3 regions of the Arthrobacter sp. I3 genome follow, and region 3 is predicted to be linked to each of the others. Evidence: riboswitches for the same ligand, from Rfam matches in the RefSeq annotation. Region 3 holds a riboswitch; each other region holds the start of a gene.
What was found. A riboswitch is a leader RNA that binds a small molecule or an ion and turns the genes downstream of it on or off. The one in region 3 is predicted to bind S-adenosylmethionine.
Positions count from the first base shown of each region.

Region 1: linked by a shared signal. The riboswitch ahead of Y706_RS0103000 (DUF1737 domain-containing protein) and the one ahead of Y706_RS26695 (methionine ABC transporter ATP-binding protein) in region 3 are both predicted to bind S-adenosylmethionine.
Region 2: linked by a shared signal. The riboswitch ahead of Y706_RS0122230 (bifunctional o-acetylhomoserine/o-acetylserine sulfhydrylase) and the one ahead of Y706_RS26695 (methionine ABC transporter ATP-binding protein) in region 3 are both predicted to bind S-adenosylmethionine.

Region 1 is NZ_KI914902.1:57,615-60,881, reverse strand. It holds partial or broken gene Y706_RS23315 (aminotransferase class IV) at 1-54, shown strand, start outside; gene Y706_RS23310 (ATP-grasp domain-containing protein) at 61-1,014, opposite strand; SAM riboswitch class IV at 1,333-1,446, shown strand; gene Y706_RS0103000 (DUF1737 domain-containing protein) at 1,459-1,767, shown strand; gene Y706_RS0102995 (rhodanese-like domain-containing protein) at 1,764-2,183, shown strand; gene Y706_RS0102990 (O-succinylhomoserine sulfhydrylase) at 2,184-3,267, shown strand, end outside.
Region 2 is NZ_KI914976.1:35,830-39,096, reverse strand. It holds gene Y706_RS0122240 (CPBP family intramembrane glutamic endopeptidase) at 1-618, shown strand, start outside; gene Y706_RS0122235 (VOC family protein) at 721-1,359, opposite strand; SAM riboswitch class IV at 1,529-1,644, shown strand; gene Y706_RS0122230 (bifunctional o-acetylhomoserine/o-acetylserine sulfhydrylase) at 1,706-3,022, shown strand; SAM riboswitch class IV at 3,210-3,267, shown strand, end outside.
Region 3 is NZ_KI914962.1:5,397-8,663, reverse strand. It holds gene Y706_RS0120075 (LLM class flavin-dependent oxidoreductase) at 1-487, opposite strand, end outside; gene Y706_RS0120070 (methionine ABC transporter permease) at 534-1,199, opposite strand; gene Y706_RS26695 (methionine ABC transporter ATP-binding protein) at 1,192-2,001, opposite strand; SAM riboswitch class I at 2,141-2,231, opposite strand; gene Y706_RS0120060 (CoA-binding protein) at 2,329-2,754, opposite strand; gene acs (acetate--CoA ligase) at 3,063-3,267, shown strand, end outside.

The DNA.
Region 1 (3,267 bases), on a different contig from region 3:
CTCCGGCGCCAGCTCACGGCCGAACTCAACGCCCTCTTCGCGACCATCGAATAGCAACGCTCACCCCAGGGCGTCCGCGGGCACTGCCGGGCACCGGCGGAACGAGGCCGGGTTGAACGCCGGGAGCATGAACGTTGCGAGCACGGCGTCGAGCATTTCCGGGGCCCAGGTGCTGTTCTCCCCCAGGGTCGCGCAGACACCCAGCACCACGGGCGTTCCGTCGGTGCGGCGACGGATCTGGACCTGGACCGGTCCGGCCAGCCCGAGCGTGCGGACGGCGGCCAGGCCCAGCTTGCGCACATCCCCGGCCTGGTTCGCCGGCACCCTGCGGCTGACCTCGTCGCTGCCGGCGCGTCCATACGGAGTCCTGGTCTTCTCGAGGACCACCGCCACCGGCGCCATCGCGTTGCGTGCCGGGGTGCCGAACACCAGGCACACATAGTCGGCGCCCGGGATAAATTCCTGGACCAGTTGCCCCGCCGGCATGTTCTTCCAGCTAACGGAGTCGGTTCCGGCCAGCAGGTGGACACCATGGGAGCCTTTGAAGACCCGAGGCTTGACCACCACGGGGCCGCTGAGGCCGGCGAGGGATGCCGGCGCGGCGGCGAGGTCGCCCGGAACCGCGAACCGGGGCACCGGGATGCCGGCGGCTTGCAGCGCCCAGGTGGTGAACAGGTGGTCGTTGGCGAGGGCCACCGCGGCGGGGTCGGCCACGATGATCCGCACGTCCTGGGCGAATCCGGCGCGGGCCGCGGCCAGGACCGGGAGCTCCACGGTGAGGGTCGGAATGATGACGTTGATGGCTTCGCGGTCCACCACCCGGCGCAGGTCCAGGACCATGTCCGGGTTCGTCGCCGGCAGGAGCCTGACCGCGGCGGCGGGAGCCTCCCCGGCCTGGCGGGTGTCGGCGCGGGCGTCGGAGCCGAGGTACGGGAGGGCCCGGGCTTCGAGCTGGGCCGCGACGGCCCGCCCGGCGGCGCTTGTAATCCCGGTAACGAGTATGCGCGGGCCCACGATTGCTCCATTCCGCCGTCACCGGCCGGACCGCGGCTGCGGCTCCGACCGTTCCAGCCACCGATTCCCAGACAGCTTGTTGATGGACAGACGAGTCGATTCCGGGACTGCTCGATTCACACATTGCTCGAATCACCTGCAGCTCCGGCCGACTCGTCGGACCTAATCCCCCCAGTAGACGGCGAAACGTCCCGGCAGACACGAGTGGGCTGTACCCGAAACTGGAGCCCGCCACTACTCGCCCGGGCCGCGGTCCGGTTACGGAACATGACGACGGCGGCCGTGCGGGCCGGCGTCGCAGGTGTTACGTTTTTGGGGAGTAATGAGAACCGGTGCCAAGCCCTGACTGGCCGGTCGGCAACCCTCCCTTTCGCGGCGGGGTGCCTCAGGTGAATACTCGGCATTCGAGAATTCGAGCTGCAAGCGTGAAAGAGGAGATCCGTCGTGCCCGAGACGTCAATACCCACAACAGCCACACCCGGTTCAGCACCCGGCGAGGAGAGGCTGGCCTACCGGCTGTTCACCGGCGCGGATGACCGCGCCTTTTGCGAGCGGGTGTCAGCCGCCCTGGCCGAGGGCTACGTGCTGCATGGAAGCCCCGCCGCCAGCTTCAACGGAAGCACCGTGATCGTGGCGCAGGCGCTGGTCCTGCCGGCCGCGATTGCCAGTGCGGACGCCGCCGTGGCCAATGCGGTTGATGAGCTCGACGCCGACGAATTTGACGCCGACGGGGCCTTCGCGGGCCACGCATGAGCTACGCCGGAGACCTCAGCCCGCAGGAGGCGTGGGCCAAGCTGGAGGCCGGAGCCATCCTGGTGGATGTCCGGACCGAGGTCGAATGGGCCCACATCGGCATCCCGGACACCGCGGCCGCGGGCGAGAGCCGCAACGATCCGCTCTTCATCCAGTGGAACCTCGCCGGCGGCACGCCGAACCCGCACTTCGTGGAACAGCTAAGGCAGCAGGCGCCGGCGGACACCGCCGTCGAACTGGTGTTCCTTTGCCGTTCCGGTGCCCGGTCGATCGGCGCCGCGACGGCCGCGACGGCCGCCGGCTACACCTCGTACAACGTCCTTGAAGGCTTCGAAGGCGAGGCCGACCGCTTTGGCGAACGCACCGTCAATGGCTGGAAGAACCGCGGCCTGCCCACCAACCTCGGAAAGATCTAAGTGACTTTCAATCCCGACGCCGCCGGCTGGGCGGCCGACACCCAGGCTGTCCGTGGCGGCCTTGACCGCACCGGCTTCCAGGAAACCACCGAGCCGATCTTCCTCAACTCAGGATTCGTCTACGAGTCCGCGGCCGCCGCCGAGCGCGCCTTCACCGGGGAGGACGAGCGCTTCGTCTACTCCCGCTACGGCAACCCCTCCGTCGCCACCTTCCAGGAGCGGCTGCGGCTGCTCGAGGGAACGGAGGCGTGTTTCGCGACGGCGTCCGGCATGTCCGCCGTCTTCACCGCCCTGGGCGCGCTGCTGGCGGCCGGCGACCGGGTGGTCGCGGCCCGCTCGCTGTTTGGCTCGTGCTTCGTGATCCTCAACGAAATCCTGCCGCGCTGGGGTGTCGAGACGGTCTTCGTGGACGGTCCGGACCTGGAGCAGTGGCAATCCGCGCTGTCCGTGCCGACCACCGCGGTGTTCTTCGAGTCGCCGTCGAACCCGATGCAGGAAATCGTGGACATCGCCGCCGTGAGCAAACTGGCGCACGCGGCCGGCGCCACGGTGGTGGTTGACAACGTCTTCGCCACCCCGTTGCTCCAGCGCTGCGGCGACCTCGGCGCGGACGTGGTGGTCTACTCCGGCACCAAGCACATCGACGGCCAGGGCCGCGTCCTGGGCGGGGCCATCCTGGGCACCAAGGAATTCATCGACGGGCCCGTCAAGCAGCTCATGCGGCACACCGGTCCGGCGCTTTCGGCGTTCAACGCCTGGGTGCTCACCAAGGGCCTGGAGACGATGGCCCTGCGCGTCAACCATTCCTCGGCCTCCGCGCTGCGGCTCGCCGAATGGCTCGAGGGACAGCCTGCGGTCGGCTGGGTAAAGTACCCGCTGCTGCCGTCCCACCCGCAGTACCCGCTCGCAGTACAGCAGATGAAGGCCGGCGGGACCGTGCTCACCCTGGAACTGCAGCCCTCCCCCGGCCGCACGGCGAAGCAGGCCGCGTTCGCACTCCTGGACGCGCTGCGGATCATCGACATCTCCAACAACCTGGGCGATGCCAAGACGCTCATCACGCACCCGGCCACCACCACGCACC
Region 2 (3,267 bases), on a different contig from region 3:
TCACAGAGCGCACGCGAATACTTCGACCTCACCTACCAGTTGCTGGACATCATCTTCGCCCTGGTCCCGGTGGCCCTCGTGATCTATTTCCTCACCGAGCACTGGCCGGCCGGTGAGCGCGGAACCTCGGCGTTCCGAAGGATCGGCTTCGACTTCGCCCGGCCCGGCAAGGACCTCCTGCAGGGGCTCGGACTAGCTGCGCTCATCGGCATTCCGTCCCTGGGGCTCTACGCCGCCGGCCGGGCGCTGGGGATCACGACGGCGATCATCCCCAGCGCCCTGGACGCCTACTGGTGGACCGTGCCGGTGCTGGTCCTGTCCGCGATCAGGCACGCGGTGGTCGAGGAAGTGATTGTAGTGGCGTACCTGCTGGACCGGCTCGGGAAACTGGGCTGGAGCGTGCCGGCGGCCATCGCCGCCAGCGCCCTGCTCCGCGGCAGCTATCACCTGTACCAGGGGTTCGGGCCGTTCATCGGCAACGCGGTGATGGGCGTGGTCTTCGCGCTGGTCTACATCCGGACCAAACGGGTGATGCCGCTGGTGATCGCCCACGCCATCCTGGACACTGTGGCGTTCGTGGGGTTCAGCCTGTTCGGCAAGGCCGTGGGCCTGGGCTGAGTTGCTTTTAGGAGCAGGCCTTAAATGATCTCGGCCGCCGTCTCCTAGGTGACATCGTTGGCACCTAAGAGATGGCGGCCGAAGCGTGGGGCAGGTGGAACGTTAGATCGTGACCGCTCCGGAGGCGGTCTCGAAGGTGACAGAGAGGATGCCGGGAGTACCGTGCGGCGCGATCCAGTTCACGGCGACGTCTTCCAGCGGCTTTTCAACCGGTTCGCCCAGCCACTCCGTGACGCGTGCGGCCGAACCGGCAATGGTCAGTGCGGACATCTTGACATCGCTCGCGTAGGCGTTGGACGGGTGCAACTCCGGGTCGCCCTCCCACTTGAGCATGTACGGCACCTGGGGGTCGGCGATGAGCCCCAGGATGCCGATCTGCTTCCAGACCAGTTCGCGGCCGTCGGGAAACTTCCGGTTGCCGTTGACGGCGGCACGGCCGAGCCGCTCCTCGAACGGGGCCAGGTCGTCAACCTCGACGCACCAGCCCATCCAGCCGCCGCCGGCCTCGGAGCGTGCCCGGACGGCCTGGCCGAACGGGGCCTTGTCGGAGGCCGGGTGGTTCAGGACCTCCACGACTTCCAGGTACTTGTGTCCCGCGAGCGGGATAATCATGTTGCGTGTCCCGAAACGGGGGTGCACTCCACCCTTCACGGCTTCAACGCCGAGGGCAGACGCAATACGTTCAGTGGTGGCTGCCAAGCCATCGTGTTCACAGGCGTAAGAGACGTGATCCATGCGCATGCCATCATCTTGGCACTTTGTGATGGACCTCTCAGCTTAGGCTCCCCTAACCGTCATGGGACGTCCTGGGGCACGGAACGCGGCGCCCCGGATGCTCCGTCACGGCGGCCGTCTTCATCTTCGTCACAAAGCTATCCATGGCTCCGCCGCCATTCCTACACTGAAGCCAGGTCATGAGTGCCAGCGCACAGCCCCGGCTTGCTGGCCGGCAACCCTCGTATCGCGGTGGGGTGCCCCGGGTGAAGACCTGGCCGTCCGGCGCCCGCCGGAGGGCAAGCGCGGCGCCTGTTCCGGTTCGGGCCGAAAGCCCCGGCCGGTGCTGTGCCCAGTGACTCGAGGAGCACCAATGTCCAACGCCTGGTCCTTTGAAACCCGCCAGATCCACGCCGGCCAGGAGCCGGACAGCGCCACCGGCGCGCGTTCCCTGCCCATCTACCAGACGACGTCGTTCGTGTTCCCCAGCGCCGAAAGCGCCGCGAACCGCTTCGCGCTCGCCGAGCTCGCGCCCATCTACACCCGGATCGGCAACCCGACCCAGGACGCCGTTGAACAGCGCGTCGCCAGCCTGGAAGGAGGCCTCGCGGCGCTGCTGCTCAGCTCCGGCCAGGCCGCCGAGACGTTCGCCATCCTCAACATCGCCGAGGCCGGGGACCACGTGGTGGCCAGCCCCAGCCTCTACGGCGGAACCTACAACCTGCTCGCGCACACGCTGAAGAAGTTCGGCATCTCCGTGACCTTCGTGGCGGACCCGGACAACCTGGACCAGTGGCGGGACGCCGTCCAGCCCAACACCAAGCTGTTCTTCGGCGAAGTGGTCTCCAACCCCCGCCAGGACGTCCTGGACATCGAGGGCGTCTCCCGCGTGGCGCACGAGGCCGGCGTGCCGCTGGTGGTCGACAACACGCTCTCCACCCCCTACCTGATCCGGCCGATCGAGTGGGGCGCGGACATCGTGGTCCATTCGGCCACCAAGTACCTCGGCGGGCACGGCGCCGCAATCGCCGGCGTGATCGTGGACTCCGGCAACTTCGACTTCGGGAAAGACCCGGAGCGGTTCCCCGGCTTCAACACCCCGGACCCCACCTACAACGGCCTGGTTTACGCCCGCGACCTCGGAGCCGACGGCGCGCTGGGCGCGAACCTCTCCTACATCCTCAAGGCCCGGGTCCAGCTCCTGCGCGACCTCGGCTCCGCGGTGTCCCCGTTCAACGCCTTCCTCATCGCCCAGGGCATCGAAACGCTGAGCCTGCGCGTCGAGCGCCACGTGGCCAACGCCACGAAGGTGGCGCAATGGCTGGAGGGGCGGGACGACGTCGAATCGGTCGCCTACGCCGGGCTGCCGTCCAGCCCCTGGTACGAGCGCGGCCGCAAGTACGGGCCCAAGGGGACAGGCGCCGTCGTGGCGTTCAACATCGCCGGGGGAGCGGAGGCCGGCAAGCGGTTCGTCGATGCCCTCGAACTGCACTCGCACGTCGCGAACATCGGCGATGTCCGGTCGCTGGTGATCCATCCGGCGTCGACCACCCACAGCCAGCTCTCGCCCGAACAGCAGGTGATCGCCGGGGTGAATCCCGGGCTGGTGCGGCTTTCGGTGGGACTGGAGCATATTGACGACATCCTGGCGGACCTCGACGCCGGATTCCGCGCGGCCAAGACCGCCTAGACGGAAGCCCACGCGGAATTTCCCCACCTTTGCTGGCATGACGCCGCGAATCGCCGGCACTTCGGCGCGACCCGCCGGTCACGGCTGTCAAAGGTGGGGAAACTGCGGTGCTGACGGGTCCGGCTGTCACATGGAAGTCATAATCTTCGTGATTTCCGCACCCTGTTTCGTAGACTCGTACCAGGTCATGAGTGCCAGCGACAGCCCCGGCTTGCTGGCCGGCAACCCTCCTTTTGCGGCGGGGT
Region 3 (3,267 bases):
TCAGCTCGGTGGCGTTGAAGTTCCGGTGCGCGTTTTCCAGCACGCTGGTGACGATGTTCCAGGCCACCCGGCCGTCGCTGATGTGGTCCAGCGTGGACATCTGCCGGGCGAACTGGAACGGGTGGCTCTGAATCACCGACGACGTCGCGGCCAGTCCGATCTCCCGCGTTCCGGTGGCGAGCGCGGAGAGCAGGATGAGGGGGTCGTTGGACGGCACCTGCAGGCCCTTTTTCAGCAGCGATGCCCACCCGCCGTCGTAGTCGCCGTAGAGACCGACGACGTCGGCGAAGAAGATCGCGTCAAACTTGGCGTCTTCGAGCTGGCGGGCCAGGTCGATCCAGAGCTGGAGTTCGTTGAACCGGTGCTGCTGGGCTTCCCGGCGCCGCCACTGGCCGCCCATGATGTGGCTGGACGTGTTCATCACGAAGGCGCTGATCAGCAGGCGGGGGCGGGGTCCGTCGAAACGGGTACTGGGTGTTGAAGTCATGGGGTGCTTTCCGCTGTGGGAGGTGGGACGAGGGTGCTGCCGGCGCTCAGAGGCGCTTGTCCAGGCGCCGGGCAACATAGGATCCGCCCAGCTGAACGATGGTGACCAGCAGGATCATCAGGACTATGGCGGTGATCATGAGCGGTGTCTCGTAGCGGTAATAGCCGTACCGGATGGCGAAGTCGCCGATTCCGCCGCCGCCCACCAGGCCGGCCATCGCCGAGTAGGAGATGAAGCTGACGGTCATGATGGTGATGGAGCTGACGAGTCCGGGCTTCGCCTCCACAATCAGGACGTCCCGGACGATCTGGGACCGGCTGGCGCCCATGGACCGTGCCGCTTCGACCACTCCGCCGCCGAGCTGGCTCAGGTTCTGTTCCACGAAGCGGGCGAAATACGGAATGGCGTTGAGGGTCAGCGGGACAATGACGGCGGCCGTACCGATGGTCGTGCCGACAATGAACCTGGTCACGGGAATGATTGCGATCAGCAGGATCAGGAACGGGAACGAGCGGAGCAGGTTGACCAGCCCGTCCAGGACCCGGTGCAGCTTTGGCCTGTGCTTGAGCCCGTTGGGACCGATGGTGTAGAGCAGGACACCCAGCGGTGTCCCGAGCAGCACCGCCAGCGGGATGGCCACCAGCAGCATGGTGAGGGTCTGCCCCATGGCGACGCCGATTTCGGGCAGGACTTCCAGGATGCGGTCAAACATTGATCAGGCCCTCCGACGCGGCTGTGGTGTGGGTGCCCCTCCCGGAGCGGTCCAGCTGGATCTCATCGGAGACCAGGTAGCGGCCGATCGACGTCGCCGGGTGGAAACCGGGGCGTTGGAGTTCGGCGAGGTCGAACTGCTCCACCACCCGGCCTTCTTCCATGACCGCGACGTTGTCCGCGATGGCCTTGATGACATTCATCTCGTGGGTGACCACCACGATTGTGATGCCGAATTCGGCGTTGACGTCGGCCAGGTACTGCAGGACCGATGACGTCGTCCGGGGATCCACGGCCGACGTCGGCTCGTCGCAGAGCAGCACTTTGGGCCCGGTGGCGAGGGCGCGGGCGATCGCCACCCGCTGTTTCTGGCCCCCGGAGAGTTTGGCCGGATACGTTCCCGCTTTGTCGGCGAGGTCCACGATTTCCAGGGTTTCGGCGGCCCGCCGCCGGCGTTCCGCCTTCCCGACGCCGGCGAACTTCAGGGACAGCTCCACATTTTCCTGGGCTGTGAGGTTGTTGAGGAGATTGAAGTGCTGGAAAATCATGCCGATGTCATGCCGCTTGGTCCGGAGCTCTGCGTCGGACAGGGTCACCAGGTCCACGCCGTCCACCAGGACGCGGCCCGACGTGGGGCGCTCGAGCAGGTTGATGTTGCGCAGCAGCGTGGATTTGCCGGCGCCGGAGAACCCGATGATGCCTTGGATGGTGCCCCGCCTGATGTGCAGGCTGACGTCATCGACGGCCGTAAAAGGTCCCGCGGCCGAAGCGAATGACGTGCTGACGTTCTGGATCTCGATCACAGGCCCCCACCTGCTCGGGGCCGCGGCGCTGCCGCTGTCTGCGTGTTCATGATTTCCTCCGGGCTCGCCCGAGGAAAGCCCCGGGTCCTGGCTTCCGGGCAGCGCTGAGCGAAGCCGGGGAGCCTCAGACCACAGTGGTTCTCCATCGGTCCTGGCGGTAGCACCGTCCTCAAAGGAGGGGGTTGCTGCGGCGTCACGGAGCCAGATCTCTCAGCCGCTCGGGATGGTTACGAGTCCATCTCACACGGCAGGAGGCCGGATACGGAAAAAGCCGGTCACATTTTGTAACCGACTCTTCCCGATCTGTTGATCGTCATTCCCGGGCCGTCAGATGCCCACGCGCCAGCCTTCGCGGGCAGGGCACGCGTTCACGACGACGTCCAGCCCGGCGGCCTTCGCGCGGTCCGTCGCGGCGTCATCGAAGACGCCCAGCTGCAGCCAGACGGCCTTGGCGCCTACCGCGATGGCCTCGTCTATGACGGCGCCCACCCTGTGGGAGTTGACGAAGCAGTCCACGACGTCGATCGGGTGCTTCTCCGCCGGAATGTCAGTCAGGGAGCGGTACCCCTTCTCGCCGTGGACGTCGTCTCCGGGCAGGTTGACCGGGATGATTTCCATGCCCATCCGGTCCCGGACATAGAGGGAAACCTCATACGCCGAGCGCCATTCGTTGGTGGTGAGGCCGACCACCGCCCACGTGCCTTTGGTTCGCATGAGGCGGTCAATGACTGCCGGATCGTTAACATGGGCCATGCATCAACCTTACTCCTGCGACCTTTCCGGGCAATTGTCGAATAAATGAATGATTTAGGCCGGACGCATGCCGGGTGAACGAATATTACGGCGCTCCCGCACGCCGATTTTGCGGAATCGTGCATCTGAAGTTCTAGTAGGTAGTGACCATCCCGAGCGGCCGAGAGACCTGGATCGATGACGCCGCAGCAACCCCCCGGTGACGTGAGACGACCATTCCCACGCAACCGCTCCGCCCTCCTTCGGTGATATTCGAGGGCGCCGGAGCAGCCAAGGGGTGCTACTGCCAGGACCGATGGAGTGCAGCAATGACCCCTGAGAATTCTTCCGCCCTGCCCACCTTTGCCCGGACTGCGTCCGAGGCATTCCCACAAACCACTTCGGACGCGACGGCGAACGAAGCAGGGCTGCGTGACGCGCCCGGCTCCTCTCGCGGCTCTTCGGGATGGTCCCTGAACGAGCCCACGGACGGCGCAGTGCACGGCGTCCCCGCCGACGGGCCGGCGCGTCACC